Regions from separate parts of the Undibacterium sp. SXout20W genome, predicted to be linked through region 2. Evidence: riboswitches for the same ligand, from Rfam matches in the RefSeq annotation. Region 2 holds a riboswitch; the other holds the start of a gene.
The links. A riboswitch is a leader RNA that binds a small molecule or an ion and turns the genes downstream of it on or off. The one in region 2 is predicted to bind cobalamin.
Positions count from the first base shown of each region.

Region 1: another riboswitch for cobalamin. It lies ahead of ACO0K1_RS01135 (TonB-dependent receptor domain-containing protein); the one in region 2 lies ahead of bluB (5,6-dimethylbenzimidazole synthase).

Region 1 is NZ_JBMPPH010000001.1:220,971-229,191, forward strand. Features, by position in the region: gene cbiB (adenosylcobinamide-phosphate synthase CbiB) at 1-459, opposite strand, end outside; gene cobU (bifunctional adenosylcobinamide kinase/adenosylcobinamide-phosphate guanylyltransferase) at 453-1,031, opposite strand; partial or broken gene ACO0K1_RS01115 (cobyrinate a,c-diamide synthase) at 1,034-2,359, opposite strand; gene cobO (cob(I)yrinic acid a,c-diamide adenosyltransferase) at 2,353-3,000, opposite strand; gene ACO0K1_RS01125 (ABC transporter ATP-binding protein) at 3,045-3,806, opposite strand; gene ACO0K1_RS01130 (FecCD family ABC transporter permease) at 3,806-4,858, opposite strand; gene ACO0K1_RS01135 (TonB-dependent receptor domain-containing protein) at 5,080-6,933, opposite strand; cobalamin riboswitch at 7,100-7,380, opposite strand; gene ACO0K1_RS01140 (PilZ domain-containing protein) at 7,581-7,934, opposite strand; gene ACO0K1_RS01145 (histidine phosphatase family protein) at 8,067-8,221, opposite strand, start outside.
Region 2 is NZ_JBMPPH010000014.1:6,467-14,687, forward strand. Features, by position in the region: gene ACO0K1_RS09385 (glutathione S-transferase family protein) at 1-179, opposite strand, end outside; gene bluB (5,6-dimethylbenzimidazole synthase) at 339-1,112, opposite strand; cobalamin riboswitch at 1,155-1,346, opposite strand; gene ACO0K1_RS09395 (TonB-dependent receptor domain-containing protein) at 1,515-4,025, opposite strand; gene ACO0K1_RS09400 (MFS transporter) at 4,552-5,820, opposite strand; gene pgmB (beta-phosphoglucomutase) at 5,905-6,567, opposite strand; gene ACO0K1_RS09410 (glycoside hydrolase family 65 protein) at 6,560-8,221, opposite strand, start outside.

The DNA.
Region 1 (8,221 bases), on a different contig from region 2:
ATTTTCTAACACGGACTCCACACTGGCTTTGGCCAGATATTCTTCGTCAGCATGCGCTGTATCGCGACTGACAATATATGACGTTAAACGACGTGCGGTGTCGATATCGCCTTTTTCTAGGGCATCCTGTATCGGCAAATTATGGTCACGTAGACTACGTAAGCCAACACAAAAATACAAGAGCACCACGTGTAAAACGGGCGCAATCCAAAGGCTCACTCTTGCGGCGAGCATTAACAAGGCTTGCGTCGCAAAAACCAGAGGCAATACGGTCACACACCAGGCCAACGCTCCCATCCATCGGCTTGACTCTGGATGATTCAGATGATGCTCAATGAAACTAGCCATTCGCCCAAAGCCAACCAATGGATGCCAATGACGCACTTCCCCGATCAACATATCCAGCGCCAATCCCATCAAGACGCAGCAAGCTAACGCCTGACTGTCCAACATCAGCATGACTGTCCCTTCAGATACAGCGGCAAGCCTGCAGCAACCCAAACGACGTGCTCACAGATAGCAGCGGTCGCCTGATTGAGGCGCCCAGCTTCATCAACAAACCAGCGTGAAATCGCGCCCATCGGCACAATTCCCATACCGACTTCATTTGAGACCAGAATCACTTTTCCTTGAGCGTGCGTCAACGCATCGAGCAACGCTAGTCTTTGTTGCGTAAACATGGCGGGTGGCGTAATCGGCCCCACCTCCGGAAATACAGTGGCATCAGCGAATATACAATTTGACAGCCATACGGTCAGGCAATCAATCAGCAAGACAGTCTCTGGACGGCTATATTTCACTATCGCATCACCAAGTGCAAATTTTTCTTCTATCGTCAACCAATGCTTTGGGCGCTGGCTTTGATGATGTGCAATTCTCTCTTGCATTTCCGGATCAGTACTGACACTGGCAGTCGCAATATAAATCACCTCTTTGTATTGCGTTCCCTCGACGCTCCATTGCTGCGCGATGCGCTCGGAAAATCCACTTTTACCTGAACGGGCACCACCAAAAACCAGCATACGTTTCATGATTACTCCGACAAAAATAAACCGGCGGTCGCCGTGGGATCAGACGGGAAATAAGCGTGAAAATAGGAAGCGCAAACATTCCCGATTTGATAAATTGCTTCACCAACAGTGCCGTCACGTTGCTTACTGGTATGCGTGACTGGCTGTAAATCTGTGTCAAATCGGGAATAGTGAAATGTATGTCCACGCAAATTCATTACGTGATTTTTACGCAATGGTTTGTCATTTAAAACCTGCCCACCAAGTGCCGCCAGCCGTTTTTGCATGACCACTTTGCCAGGCAACAAACCTGCCATCGGCCAAGTAATTCCAACCTGATCCGTCACTGCGTCGGTGATCGCCATCATGCCGCCACACTCAGCCTAGATAGGCACGCCTTTAACACAGGCAGTACGGATCGATGATATCCATTGATCTGCTTGTGCCAGTTCTTGTGCATGTAATTCAGGATAACCACCGGGTAAATAAATTGCATCTGCGCAGTCGGGAACGGCTTGGTTCGCAATGGGCGAAAAAAACATCAGGTCTGCCCCCAGGTCACGCAGACATTGCAGATTCGCAGGATACAAAAAAGCAAATGCAGCGTCGCGTGCAATCGCAATGGTCTTGCCTTTTAGCGGCATAAACAATGCGGTTGTTTTAGCACCGACGGTCGCATCAATTTCAAATTGTGTCTCAGGCAGAGCGTCCCAGACCTGCATGTCAAGCGTCAGATTTTCTGCCATCTGATCCAGAATGACGTCGAGGTGCTGAATCTCTTCAGGCAGCACGAGTCCCAAATGCCGCTCTGGTAACGCTGATTCCTGACGCGTGAGGCTACCCAGCAATGGGATATCGCGCATTGCCTCTGCCACCATCTGCGCATGCACGGCAGACGCAACACGGTTCGCGATCACACCTGCGAGGTGAACTGGTCCAAAATCACGTAATCCCAGCGCCAATGCGCCGACGGTTTGCGCCATCGCTGATGCATCCAACACGGCTAATACCGGCACGCCAAATGCACGTGCCAGATCGGCGGATGACGGATTACCATCGTACAAACCCATCACCCCTTCAATTAAAATGACATCCGCTTGCTGCGCGGCCTGCGCCAGCATATGTTGTGATGCTGTCTGCCCAACCATCCAAAGATCCAATGAATACACCGGATAACCATAAGCGTGTTCCAACATCATTGGATCGATAAAATCGGGGCCGGTTTTGAAAATGCGGACAGTTTTACCTTGCTGAACTAATTTCCGTGCCAGCGCTGCTGTCGTCGTAGTTTTACCCTGCCCCGAAGCGATGGCGGAAATCAAAACAACTTTGGCCGTCGCTGCTACCATTCAACACCTGCCTGAGCAACAATGCCATCTTTAAAGGCATGTTTTATGACTTGCATCTCGGTCACCGTATCGGCGATTGCGATTAATTCTGGTAATGCGCCCCGCCCTGTTATAACCACATGTTGCATTTCCGGACGGGCATCCAAATCGGCAATCACGGTATGAATGTCCAGATAGTGATATTTGAGGGCAATATTGAGTTCATCGAACACGACGAGACCAATGTCAGGATCATTTAAAAATTTCTTACCTTGCTCCCAGGCGAGTGTCGCTTTTTCTATGTCACGTTCACGGTTTTGGGTTTCCCATGTATAGCCTTCACCCATCGCATGAAATTGCACTTCATCGGGAAAACGTCGCAAGAAAATTTCTTCACCTGTCGACATCGCCCCTTTAATGAATTGCACCACACCGACTTTCATGCCGTGCCCCAATGCCCGCATGACCATACCAAAAGCACTAGAACTTTTCCCTTTACCATTTCCAGTATGTATCAACAACACGCCGGTGGCGCGTTGAGCCTGCTCTATTTTTTCATCCATTAACGCTTTTTTGCGTTGCATACGACGTTGATGACGCGTATTGATGTTGTCAGTATTCTTTTCTGCGTTTGCATCAGTGTGTACGTTGACATCTGCCATCAAATTATTGGTTGCTGTATTCAAGATACTCATCGTAAGCCTTGTTAATCGCGTGGTAAAAATAGCGTCTGTCCGTTATGAACAAAACGTTCAATAGGATGTCCGAGACACGAACTCAATTGTTCTGCATCTAAAATTTGATCCGCCGAGCCGGCCAAGTAACGACCATCCCCCATTAAAAGCAAAGCGTGGGTTGCTATCCGGTAAGCCAGATTCAAATCATGGCTGACCATAACGACTGCTTTATTTTGTTCGCGACATAATGTTGAAAATAATTGCATCACGCTGACCTGATGCGCCAGATCAAGCGCATTTGCCGGTTCATCCAACAACATCAATTGTGCGTCCTGCGCCAACAGCGCAGCGATTGCGACCCGTTGACGTTCGCCACCAGACAAGCTGCGCACATCACGTTGCGCCAGATCTTCTACATCGAGTTCACGCAACGCCTGCATCGCAATCATCAAGTCCGACTTGGATTCCCAAAACTGTGACCCTTGATACGGATGGCGCGAGCTTAAAACTGTGTCAATTGCCGTGTAGGCAAATGCATCGACTCTTCCTTGCGGCAAAAACGCCCGTTCACGCGCGAGCGCAAGTAAGGGCCAGTCTTGCAACAATTTATCCTGTAAAAAAATTTGTCCAGCCTGCGCATCACGGACACCGGCCAAGGTCTTTAACAAAGTACTTTTACCAGCACCGTTGCGTCCGATAATGCACCAGCATTCACCTAGATTAATTTTCCAATTGAGATTTTGTATTAGCTGCCGTGGGCCGGCGGATAAACTCAGGTCGCGGGTTTCCATTAGCGCCTCCGAAGTTGATGCAATTGAAGCAAGAACATCGGTACGCCGATCATGGCAGTAATCACGCCAACTGGTAACTGTTGAGGTGCAACGGCAGTGCGAGCAATCGTATCAGCCAGTACCAAAAAACTCCCCCCTGCCAACGTCGCAGAAGGAATTAATAAACGATGATCTGGCCCCAAAGCGAAACGGCATGCATGCGGCATAATTAACCCAACAAAGCCGATACTGCCAGCCGTGCTGACTGCACTTGCCGTCAAAAGCGCCGAACAGAGAAATAATAATTGCCTTAAGCGTCCCACATTGACACCCAAGGTGCTTGCATTATCTGCATGCATTGCTGCAATGTTAATTCCACGCGCATTTTGCATTGCAAACGTCAGTACCAGAACGCCAATAACCCACGGTAAAAAACGAGTTTGCGTATTTGAAAGATCTCCGATCATCCAAAACACCATGCCACGCAAGCGACTATCCGATGCAACCGACAACATCAACGTAATCAGCGCACCACAACCGGCGGCAACAATCACGCCCGTCAATAACAATATAGGCGCACTTCCTTCACTGCTTCCGCTACCGCGTAAATCGCGATAAGCCAACGCAAACAACAACAATGCGACCGCAATGGCACCAGCAAAAGCGGCCATATCGACCATCCAGAATGCCCCATAAAATAAAATCATCGCCAATGCGCCTACCGATGCACCACCGGATATGCCAAGCACATACGGATCGGCTAACGGATTGCGCAATAAAGCCTGCATCATTACACCAGAAAGTGCCAGACTTGCACCAGTAATAAAACCAGTCAAAGCACGCCCCAAACGCAGCTCCAACAAGCTGGCCGCAAGTGACGAAGGTTCACCATGCATAAGTTCGATAAAGGCACGTCCCAACTCATTCAAACTCAGACTTACCGAGCCAGTCAGACAGGCAACAACAATACTCGCAAGTGAGATAAGAACTAAAACAGATAAGGTCAAAGTAGCGCTCTTCGCTGCCAAGGGCACGGGCGGCTGAAAGGTCTGACGAGAAGTAAAAAGAGACATTATTGTCATGCCTGAACCATAAAAATGGGGAAGCTAAAGAAACGAACTATCTTGACAGATGACTTCATCACTCTGACTTTTAAAATTTGCTTAAACGCTGACAATCTCACCAGCGTTCAAGCACTGCATCAAAAATCGGTTTCAAAGATGGATCAATGGCGCCAAGCTCAGTATGACCAGGCGCCACAACGCAGCTAGAGCGATTTTTCGCATGTCCTTTATTATTTGAAACCGTAATTAAAGCCTACATACACATTCGACGCCGGCGTATTGTAACCATACGCCAATGCATAGTCTTTGTTTAACACGTTATTCCAACGGGCTACCGCAGACAAGTCTTTGCTCAAAGAATATGTGCTATACAAATTCATCAAACCATAACCACTCAATGTGCGAGTGTTGGCGACATTATCAAAACGATTGCCCGAGAACTGCGTTTCCAGGCCGAACTTTGCTTGCGCCAAAGTATATTCCGCAGCAAAACTGGCGTGTTGCTTAGCGCGACGTGCCAAACGTTTGCCAGTCGTATCATCAACCGGATTTTGAAAATCCAAAGAACCTCGTAATGCCAGATCACCCAAATGGGTATTCGCACCCAAGGTCACGCCTGACATAGTGGCTTTATCAACGTTGTAGGCGCAACCATATGGATGGGTGGCCTGCTGGACCGGGCATACATTCGTGCTCACTAACAAATTTGTCGCTTTATTCTGATAATAAACCGCGCTCAATTGGCTACTACCTTGCTCATAGTAAATACCGACTTCCGCATTTTTTGCCTTTTCAGGCTGGTTGGCAGTGATGCCATAACCTGGATAGTAAAGTTCATTAAATGTCGGCGCGCGGAAACTCGAACCGTAACTGGCATTCACACGCCAATCTGCAGTCAGACGATAGCCATACGCCAGGCTACCCGTCGTAGTTGAGCCGTACACGGAGCTATTATCATTACGAACGCTGACACTCGCGAGATGAGCATCTTGCTTCCATAGGTAGGATGCGGCGACTGAATTGGTCGTCCGATTCTGATTCAAGGCGGCAGTTGAACCCCTGACTTTTTCCTGACGGCTTTCAGCAATCACCTGCAGTACGTCTTTGCCGAGGCGAATATCATTTTGTAAGCTGAACAGATTCTGATGGGTATCAATCTGACTTTGCCCATACGACGCATCGGTATAACCAAGCGTATTCGATTGAGCAACTTGCAGGTTAGTTGTCCAGATATCGCTGATTTTTACTTTGCCATACGCGGCGATCGTTTGTAACTGTTCGATTGTGTGATCATCATAGGCTGAACCTGCATCGAACTGGGCATTCAGGCGGCTTTGCATGAATTTCACACCGGCTTCATAGCCTGGTGCGAGTTGCCAGTTAAAACTACCGCTAGCACTATCGAGCTTATAGCCGTCATGGTCCGGGTTATAGCTATATATTCCAGCATTCGGATTAGTCGCAGAAAAACCGATATTGTTTTCATGACCGACGTTCAAAGCATAATTAAATTCATTGCCAGACGAACCCGCAACACCCGCCTGCATTTTCCGCAAGCCATAACTACCAGCGCCAAAGGATGCGGTCATTGCTGCAGGGCCATTGCCTTTTTTGGTGAAAATCTGAATCACACCACCCATTGCATCGGCGCCATATAAACTCGATAGAGGGCCATAAACAATTTCGATGTGATCGATCTGGCTCAGTGGGATAGTTTCCCAGCTGGCACCGCCAACTGTTGAAGAACTGTAGCGTACACCGTCAATCAAGACCACATTTTGCGCATTACTGCCACCACGCATTAACACAGAAGACGTGGTACCCGCACCACCGTTACGGGAGATTTCAATCCCACGTTGTTGTTGCAATAAATCAACTAAGGATTCGGAACCAGCTTTTGCAATTTGTTCTGAAGTAATAATGACATTGTCGGCCAAGACGTCTTTTGCCAGCTGAACTTGGCGTCCAGCTGTAACAACAACGTTTTGTGCACTACTGTCTGTTATCGATTGAGCGAATACTGCGGACGGAAAAGCAGCAGCCAAAGCCATCGTAATGGCGAGAGGTTTTAATACAAAATTCATGATAAGAAATTAAAATGGTCAAGCAACCAACGTCCCCGTAGGTCACTCAGAACAAAGCAATTACAAGGCAGAGAACGTCGAACCCGATAACTGAAACTGATAGCGATCAAAAAGTCGCAAGATATCAAGCTTCAGACATAAGCCAACAACGAAAATCCCCGTTCGTATTACTTCACGTATTCTGGCCGGTATCCGGGCTGACAAATATCACCATCTGACCTTCCCATGCAAACAAGCACAGTGGTATTGCAAGATAGCTGGCTAAACACTAGATTTAGCAATTTGTACACCGTTGCGGGGGCAGCACATTTTTGCAACTTACTACAGCTATTCGCGGGCGCCAAAACAACTTAGCCACCCCTCGAACTCATGCATAAAGTACATCATGTTTCCCGTTTAACCGCAGACATGGACATGTCTGCGAGCACCAAAACCCCGTCATTCTATAGGTCGAAGGCGCAAGCGGCAAGAAGAGTTATGGCATTGAAGCGCCGTTCAGCAGGACGTCGTCGCGCCTCGTGGCTTGAATAGTAGTGCGCTTAGTAAGCAGAAATAAGCAGAAATACGCAAAAATAAACAGGAAAGCGTTTTTTCCAGTAGCGTTGAATGCGGCTAAATCAATTTATTTACCGGGCTTAAACCATTATTTACACAACAGTGGCTCTTTGATTTGCCATCGATACCCAGGCACTGATCAACTCGGCATCCGAACCCGGCAGGCCGGCTAATGCCACGCCAACCCGATAATTATCACCACTCAACACGACGTGTTTAACCTCACATTGACAACTCACACGTACCAATTCTGAACGCGCTACCAGTGACGGAACTTCTATAAGCAAGGGGTAGATCTTACCCGGGGATAAGGCTTGCGAACATTCAAGTAACAAGCCGGTTTTAGAGATATTAATGGCCTTACACAATAATAGACGCCCATCCTTGAGCTTGACGCCAGCGCGCCATGTCACGTTGATTCGTGGTGCTCTTCTTAACTCTATCATTGACCTTACACCTGTCGTCAGGTACGACATTTACGATAAAAATACGCGTTAAACTCATCTGGCGGGAATTTTACAACACCGATCAAAGAAGCGCAGATGTTGACGAATATATACAAAAAAACAATATTAGTACTACAACAGGATTTTTATTTCAGTGCAAGAAGCAAATTCAATTTTTTGCGCCAATTGTGCAACTCGTTGCGCTAAGTCGACAGAAGTATTTCCTGGCTGCAAGGCCAATAAGATTTTAATGACGCCAGCATGGCAGACGAGCACCGATTGTTCAT
Region 2 (8,221 bases):
TCGCCATCCCGAATCACAGGTACCATTGCATTCGGATTTAATGCCATAAATTCTGGCGTGTTGACTGCCATTGCACCCGCCCCAAATTCCTCTTGATTAAAAGGTAGCTTAAGTTCAGCGCACGTCCACAACACTTTGCGAACGTTGATCGACGGTGATTTTCCTAAAATAGTCAGCATGATGCGAAGATTCCTTATTAGACATTAAAAATATTTTCTACCTGCAGTTCTTCAAAATTGCATTTATTTAACATCGCGTTTATTTAACATCGCGTTTATTTAATATCGAATTTATTTAACATCCCGTTTAATATGCGTAAGCACCATGGTATGGTATTTTTATTTCACAGCAGGTCTAGCGGCCCGGCTGGCGATTTCTTGGGCAACAAGCTGTTCTCGTTGCAGATGGGCAATCAACGGCTGGCCAGGATCTCTATGCCCCCATTGATCGAAATATACTAAATCTTCAATCGGAAGACGTGGCAACCAACCTTTGCTTTCTAGTTCAGGTTTAGGATAAAAATGACTGACATAGCCAACACACAAATAAGCAATTGGTACAATATGCTGTGGAATGCCAAGCGCAGCTTGTAACTCATGCTCATGAAAAATACTCACCCACCCTACACCTAAACCTTCAGCGCGAGCGGCTAGCCAGAGATTTTGTACAGCGCATACGCTACTGTATAAATCCATGGTTTTCATGTGGGTACGACCAAGTACCACGCTGCCAGTACGCTCACGATCACAGGTAATGCAAATTCCAAGCGGTGCCTCCCTTATACCTTCGAGCTTGAGATGTTGATAGCTATTACGTTTATCCCCCTCAAACATGGTCAAGGCTTCGGCATTCGCCGATTTATATGCTTGCTGAACACGTTGTTTGACTTCATCTGATTTCACCAATAAGAAATTCCATGGCTGCATAAAGCCAACAGAGGGTGCAAAATGTGCCGCGCTTAAAATACGGCTGAGAACCGCATCATCGACAGCGTCTGGCAGAAATTGACTACGGACGTCACGTCTGGAAAAAATAGTATGATAAATCGCGTCTCGTGCTTCTTGCGAAAAGGCGTGAGCTTCCACGCCCTTAGAAATTGGGTTTGTTTGCATGAATTCCCCTAATGCAAATGAATGGGGGAGCCTGACCAAGCTCCCTGGAAAAGATGTCAGGCCGGTCTTCTGACTCAGATTCATTTGACATTGGCACCTTCCCGCAACCCGATGGTCGCAGTGGCAATTCACCAATGTCATCCTCTTTACAGCGTTGGGCACGTGGCGGATTTACACCGCCTTCCCGATTCTCCCCACCATGAAGGTCGGGGGACCTGAACCGCGCGATGATGTAACGGATGGGCGGCGCTTGTCAAGCACTGGAAGCAACTATCGAGCAATGAACAACTTACAGCGAAAAATAAAAAAACCGGATCAACTAATCAGTTGATCCGGGAAACGGGTAAAACCAAAAAAAAAGAAACAAAAAATTAAAAAATGAAAAAAAGTCAGTAATACCGATTAGAAGCGATACGTTACTGACGCTTCGATAGCGCGACCAAAAATAGGCCGCGCCATGATCACGCCAGAAGTCGTGCCAAGAACGCGGGAATCGCCTTCCGTCAAACCTAAAGTATTGTTTAAGTTCGTACCGGTTAAGCGGAATTCCAACTTATCACCAACCACGGCCAGAATACCGGCATCTAATGTATTGTAGGACGGTAATACTTGCTGATTTTGGATATCCGAATAGCGCTTACCGATATAGCTATAGGTACCGTACATTTTGATCGAGCCCCATGAAGTCGGAACACGGTAACTTGGCGTCAATCGTGATTGAAACTTAGGTTGGCGTTGCAATTGATTACCGTTATCGCTGGTACCTGTTGCACTATCAACACCTTGAAAACCGGTATATTTACCGTCTTCATAGTCTCCAGAGAATGCCAATTGGAAATTAGTGAACGGACGCCATGCGCCTTCAAACAGGACACCGTTAGTGCGTGACCCATAGTTGTACCACACCGTCGAATTATTACTCAGTATCTGGCTTTGTTGAATGCCGGTAAAGTCCTTGTGGAATATCGATGCATAGATAGAATATTCAGATGTCACGGCCTTAATACCAAATTCATAGGTCTTAATTCCTTGTACAGGCGCTGTCGCGCTACTACCGGCGTCACCACGAATATCGTCAAATTGCGGCATCAGGTGCCCGGAATTAAACCGCGCATACAGATTCACATTGGAAGCAAGCTTATATCCACCTCCCAACGTCAACGAGGTTGCGTGATCCGTCTGTGTCACAGACTGATAGGTACCTGTCAACATGCTTGCGCCTTGGTTATACAGATGCAATGGATTGTTATCGATATTTCCGCTGGTGATATTACCTAGCGTAGCGTTCACCTTTTGCGTCTCGTAGCGTAAGCCAGCATCTAAAGTCAACTGCGACGTTGCCTTCCATTGATCAGCAATGAATAAGGCGGTTTTTTGGCCAGTATAACTATCGTGCTGCGCATAGCCCACCGGACCATCGATACCGTTATTAGAAATAACAGCGCCATTATTCAAGGTCACATTAATAGGTTTTGGATTGGTGGTTGCCGTCATCAATACGCTATTTCCGAGATACCACAAATCATCTGAAGAATAATCGGCCAGGAACGCACCAAAAGTGAATGTGTGATCTTTGATCAATTCTTTACTAAATTTGAGCTCGTCAGTCACCGATTTGATCTTCTTGTCGACATACCAGGCACCTGCGTCAAGTACCTGCTGATTTGGGTCGACGGCGCCACTACCATCTGTATAAGTGGCAAGACCAGTCGTCGCTTTACCTGCGGCAGTCACTGCGCCACTATTGCCATTCGCTTTGCTAATTGCGGACGTCAGATAATTGCTCATCGTTTGTGGAACACTGCCCGTAAAGAATGCGTTGGTCTGCATATCACCAGCCACATAATTCAATTTATTGCTGACTTCCCAATCATGAACCTTCTGATTGAAGTCGATACCAAAAGTATGGACATCAGCACCGCGGCCGTTGGCCATATCGATATTTTGCGTCTGCCCTGGTGCGGTTTGTATCATGAAGAATCTTGTCTCATTCCCATACAAGGAACCTGTCAATGGATTAAATCCAGGAAATGCGCCGGTAGGAACACCGCTGGCAGTCGCACTCACTGGGATTGCCGTAAAAAATAAATTTTTATCATTTAATGTCCGCGCATACAACGTGACCTTGCCGTCATCCAGCAAATGCGTCAAAGTGCCTGTCAGTTGATAGCCATCATCCGTTGGAAATTGGCTGTCACGGACACCATTATCGGTGCGATAAAAGCCACCGATAGTCGCAAACCAGCCTTCAGAAATTTTGCCACCGTAGTAAGCATCGTAACGGCGTGAATTCCCTGTCCCAAACGAGGTACGGAATAAACCTTCATCGCCACCTTCGCCTGTTTTAAGGATGAAGTTCATGGTAGCGCCGGGTTGCCCATTTGAGAGAACGGTATTAGGGCCACTGACCAATGCTTCCATGTGATCAATCGTGTCGTCGAGACGAAACATGGAGGAGTTATCCATGAATGATAACGTAGGCGCAGGGAAAATCGGCGCACCATTCAGTTGTATGGTTACATAGTTCGCATCACCGCCGCCAGGGAATCCCGCTACTTCAATATTTGGCCCTGTTTGTCCGCCAGAGGTTTCGGCATACACGCCTGGAACAATCTTAAAGAGATCAGCAGTCGACAATGGTGCGGCTTCTTTAATTTGCTCTTCCGTCGCAGTCGTAATTGAGTATGGTGCATCCACTTTACGCAGACCGCGTCCAAGCGCGCTGCCGGTGACGACCACTTGTTGTGCTTCAGTTGGCTTATTATCGGTAGCAACAACCGCGCTACTGACGTCGTTCGTGCTTATTGCATTGGCGGTAGGGTTGACTGAAGCATCAGCGGCACTGGCCTGATTAATCAGACTGAGCACAGCTAGTGTAATGCTCGAAAGTAAAAAGGGACGATGTACTTGCATGTGAAGTCTCCATATATTTAAAAAAGGCGGCTCTATACTGAGCCTTGGTAGTACTAAGAAAAACGTCACATGACGCATTCTCATTGTGATGCAAAAAGCAAAGCGCTCACTGCTCTTGCTTCGTTCTTACTGTGTTCTTGTTTTGTTCTTACTTTGCTTTGATTCTGCTTTGATTCTGCTTAACTCTGCTTCGACTCTGCTTTGACTCTGCTTTGACTCTTTACTGATGGTGCATTTATTTCGATCTGCTTTGTCTTGAAGATTTCTCATCACAGTGCAAGTTTCATGCGGCAGACTGTGTTTTATTCATCAAGGTTTAGTACTGGTTTCAATGGCGGCCAAATAAATAATCTATTGACGGTAAGCATATTGAAACAGCCAATGTTATCGATGTCAATCATAAATTGTTATCGATAACAATTTTAATCACAATGATGTTGCTTTGATGCTGAATAGTTTCATGGGCACAATTACATCGTATAGAAAAAGACTCTGAATAATTTGTATTTATTTCCCATTCACACACTCACGTCGTGCCAAATACCATAGCAGAAGATGTTTTCCTAACGTCTAATGCTCGCTTAAAAAATAGTAAGGCAGGCACCATTACACTCAACGGTATTAAGGTCAGATAGAACGCCGTTTGCCCACTAAAATGGGCAAACACCAGCCCGGTAATCAACGACCCTGTTGTCCCACCCAAAGCAGAAAAAATCACAATCAAACCCGTCATCGCGGCATGTTGATAGGTTGGCAAGGCACTCAGAATCAAAGAATTAATCACCGGATAAATAGGCGCCATAAAAAGCCCGATCAACGGGAAAATAAATGCCGCCAATGGAGCATTTCCCCAACCTGTGACCGCAGACATATTTATTTCGCGGGTCAGTGGCAACGTGAGCAAGATCAAACCCGCCATCAAACACAAGCAGCCACTTAACATCGTGTACCAATGTATCTTTTTAAGAAGCAATCCAAATCCCATCCGCCCTACCGCGCTTGATGCAGCAAGAATGCTCGTCATTTGCACAGACAAGCTCAGTGGGAGCTTCATGATTTCATTATTAAAAGTTGGTAACCAGGATGTGATTCCCTGCTCAACCAATACTGATAAAAATGCGGCGGTTAAAAATAAATAGACGATGGACTTTCGAGTTAATACCCACATTAATGAAAAGCCTTGTACTTCGGTGATCCCCTCTGTTTTAGTATCTGGGTGCGCCGCACTTTCATCCAATGGCGTAGCCGCAAGCAACACCATGGCCGCGAGGCAGAGACCTGCCAATACCCAATACACTTGCAACCAATGTCGCGATGTCAAATTATTCGAATCTATAAAATAAGAAAACAACCAATAGCCACTCAAAACACCGAGCATGAAAATGCCTTCCAGCATATTCATAAACTGTGCGTGTCCCTGTGCTCCGTTAGTAATCAGGCCTATTGTTGAATAGATAGACACCTTGATCAGCGCAAATGAAATACCGCAACACATGAAGAAAATCCGCGTACACATAAAGCCCGGCCATAAGGGCATGGCAATGCACGCAATGAACATAATTCCAAGAGCAATCAAAATCGATTTTTTGTAACCAATGCGCGGCAGAAAAGCAGCACCAAGAAAAGAGGCGGCAGCAATCGATAAATCTTTAAAGGCTTCCAGGACGCTCGCATCGGGTTTGCTGACTTGAAAGCTATTGATCACTTGCAAAATAACCGTACCAACACTATTGAGCAGCATGGCAAACACAAAATAGATCAAAAAAAGCGCAATGCCGATACGTGAATTTTTCATTTGAAAGCTCTTGTCTCTAACGTTATATATATATTTATATTTATTTTTATTCGCTTGCATCTCTTTGTATGCATAGTCAAATAATTAATTTAAGGCATATGTACTCAGCATAAAATGACGCAAATCTGGAATAACGTGATCGGCAAACGTCAACACTGTTGGCGATCCAATGCCTATAGCGAACATTCCTGCTGACTTGATCGAACTGATACCGGCCAATGAATCCTCGACACCGATACAAGCGGCCGGCGCGACACCCAAATGGGATGCGGAGGTTAAAAATATTTCGGGATGCGGTTTAGTATGCGTTAATAATGCCGCATCAATCACATCATCAAAGCAATCGCGAATACCTAATTTTTCCAGAATAAAAAAGGCATTCTTGCTGACTGATGCAAGTCCTGTTTTTAAACCAGCGGCACGCACCAGATTTAAAGCATCACGCGCACCGGGTAATAGATCAGCAGGCGTGATTGTGCCGGTAAATTGCAGATAATGCTGATTTTTTTCTCGCGCCAATTCTATCTTTTCTTGTTGGCTATAGACACGATTAGATTGGCTAAGAATCAGTTCCAATGAAGCCATACGGTCAATGCCCTTCAGGCGTTCATTAAAAACTTCGTCAAACGCAATACCTTGGGTCTGCGCCAAATGCTGCCACGCTAAGAAATGGAAGTGCGCAGTATCGGCGAGCACACCATCTAAGTCAAAGATGACCGCTTCAAACACTTGCTTATTTTTATTCATAGTCTGTGATCCGATTCAAAATACGGTGATTCTTTTCCTGCTGATTCAGCGTGACTATTTGTTGCCGATGGAAAAATTTCAATTCAGACCCAGCGGTCAATCGATACTCAGTGGCCTCACTATCGATACGAATATTGAGCGTGGCATGATTGATATTGATCTGAAATTGATAATGCTGCCATTGCCGTGGCAATGTCGGTGAGAAGTGCAGTTGTCCATTGATGATGCGCATGCCTCCAAAACCATACGATATACACATCCAGGTACCCGCCATCGCCGCTGTATGAATGCCATGTTTGGTGTTGTGGTGCGTATCATCAAGATCGAGACGTGCGGTTTCCATGAAATAGCGATATGCCTTCTCATGATCACCAATCTCCGCGGCAATAATACTAAAGATACAGCTGGATAAGGACGAGTCGTGCGTCGTTATTTTTTCGTAGTAATCAAAATTTCTACGCTTTTCTTCCAGTGTAAATTGGTCAGGTAATAGCAGCATAGCAAGCAATAAATCTGCTTGTTTACAGACTTGATGCCGATAAATCACAAGCGGATGGAAATGCAATAGCAATGGATATTGTTCATCTGGCGTATTGGCAAAGTCCCAGATTTTTTTGGTCAGAAAGCTGTCATCCTGTGCATGTATCTGCAGGGCTTTATCATACGGTAGCAGCATGCTGTGCGCGGCGCTCTTCCATGCTGATATTTCTGCTTCCGTCAGCATGATTTTATCAATAATACGCCGATAATCTTCGTTGTGATCCCGCCGCAGTTTTTCGACCAACGTCAAGGCAAATAACATGTGCAATTTAGCCATTGCATTGGTGTAGTAATTATTATTCACCAAGGCGGTATATTCGTCGGGGCCAGTCACTTCATTAATACGAAAAACTTCTGGTGTCGTACCCGAAAAATGACCTAAATCGAGCCAGATACGTGCGGTTTCCCACACCATTTCAGCGGCACAGTTCAACAAAAATTCCTGATCATCGCGCGCTTCAAGATATTGTTTTACGGCATAGGCGATATCGGCATTAATGTGGTATTGCGCAGAGCCAGCAGGAAAATATGCAGAGCACTCTTCGCCACCAATCGTCCGCCAGGGATAAAGTGCCCCTTGCTTGTGTCCCATTTCGCGCGCACGTTGACGGGCTTGCTGCAAGCCTAGATAACGATAATCCAGTAACGTTCGCGCAATTTCCGGTTTGCTGTAAAGGAAAAATGGCAGGATATAGATTTCAGTATCCCAAAAATAATGGCCTTCGTAACCTTCTCCACTTAATCCCTTTGCGGCGATATTGGTTTGCCCATCGCGCCCGACAGATTGTAATAAGTGGAATTGATTAAAGTGTATTCCCTGTTGAAGTGCAAGGTCGCCAGCGATCTCTACATCGGCCTGTTGCCAGAAAGCCTGTAAATATTCCCGCTGTCGCTCAGCAAAATGGTCAAACCCTTGCTGCCGTGCACGCGAGAGATAATCAGCGCTTAGTAGCATTAATTCTTTGGCTGGATAATCACGAGATGAAAAGTAACACCCGAATTTACACAAAGTAACGCTATGACCTTGCTCAATGTCGGCAATGAAATGACGCGCCAATACCTGGGTTTGATGCTGATCCTGTTCGTCATCACCACCAACAAGCTCATCAGCAAC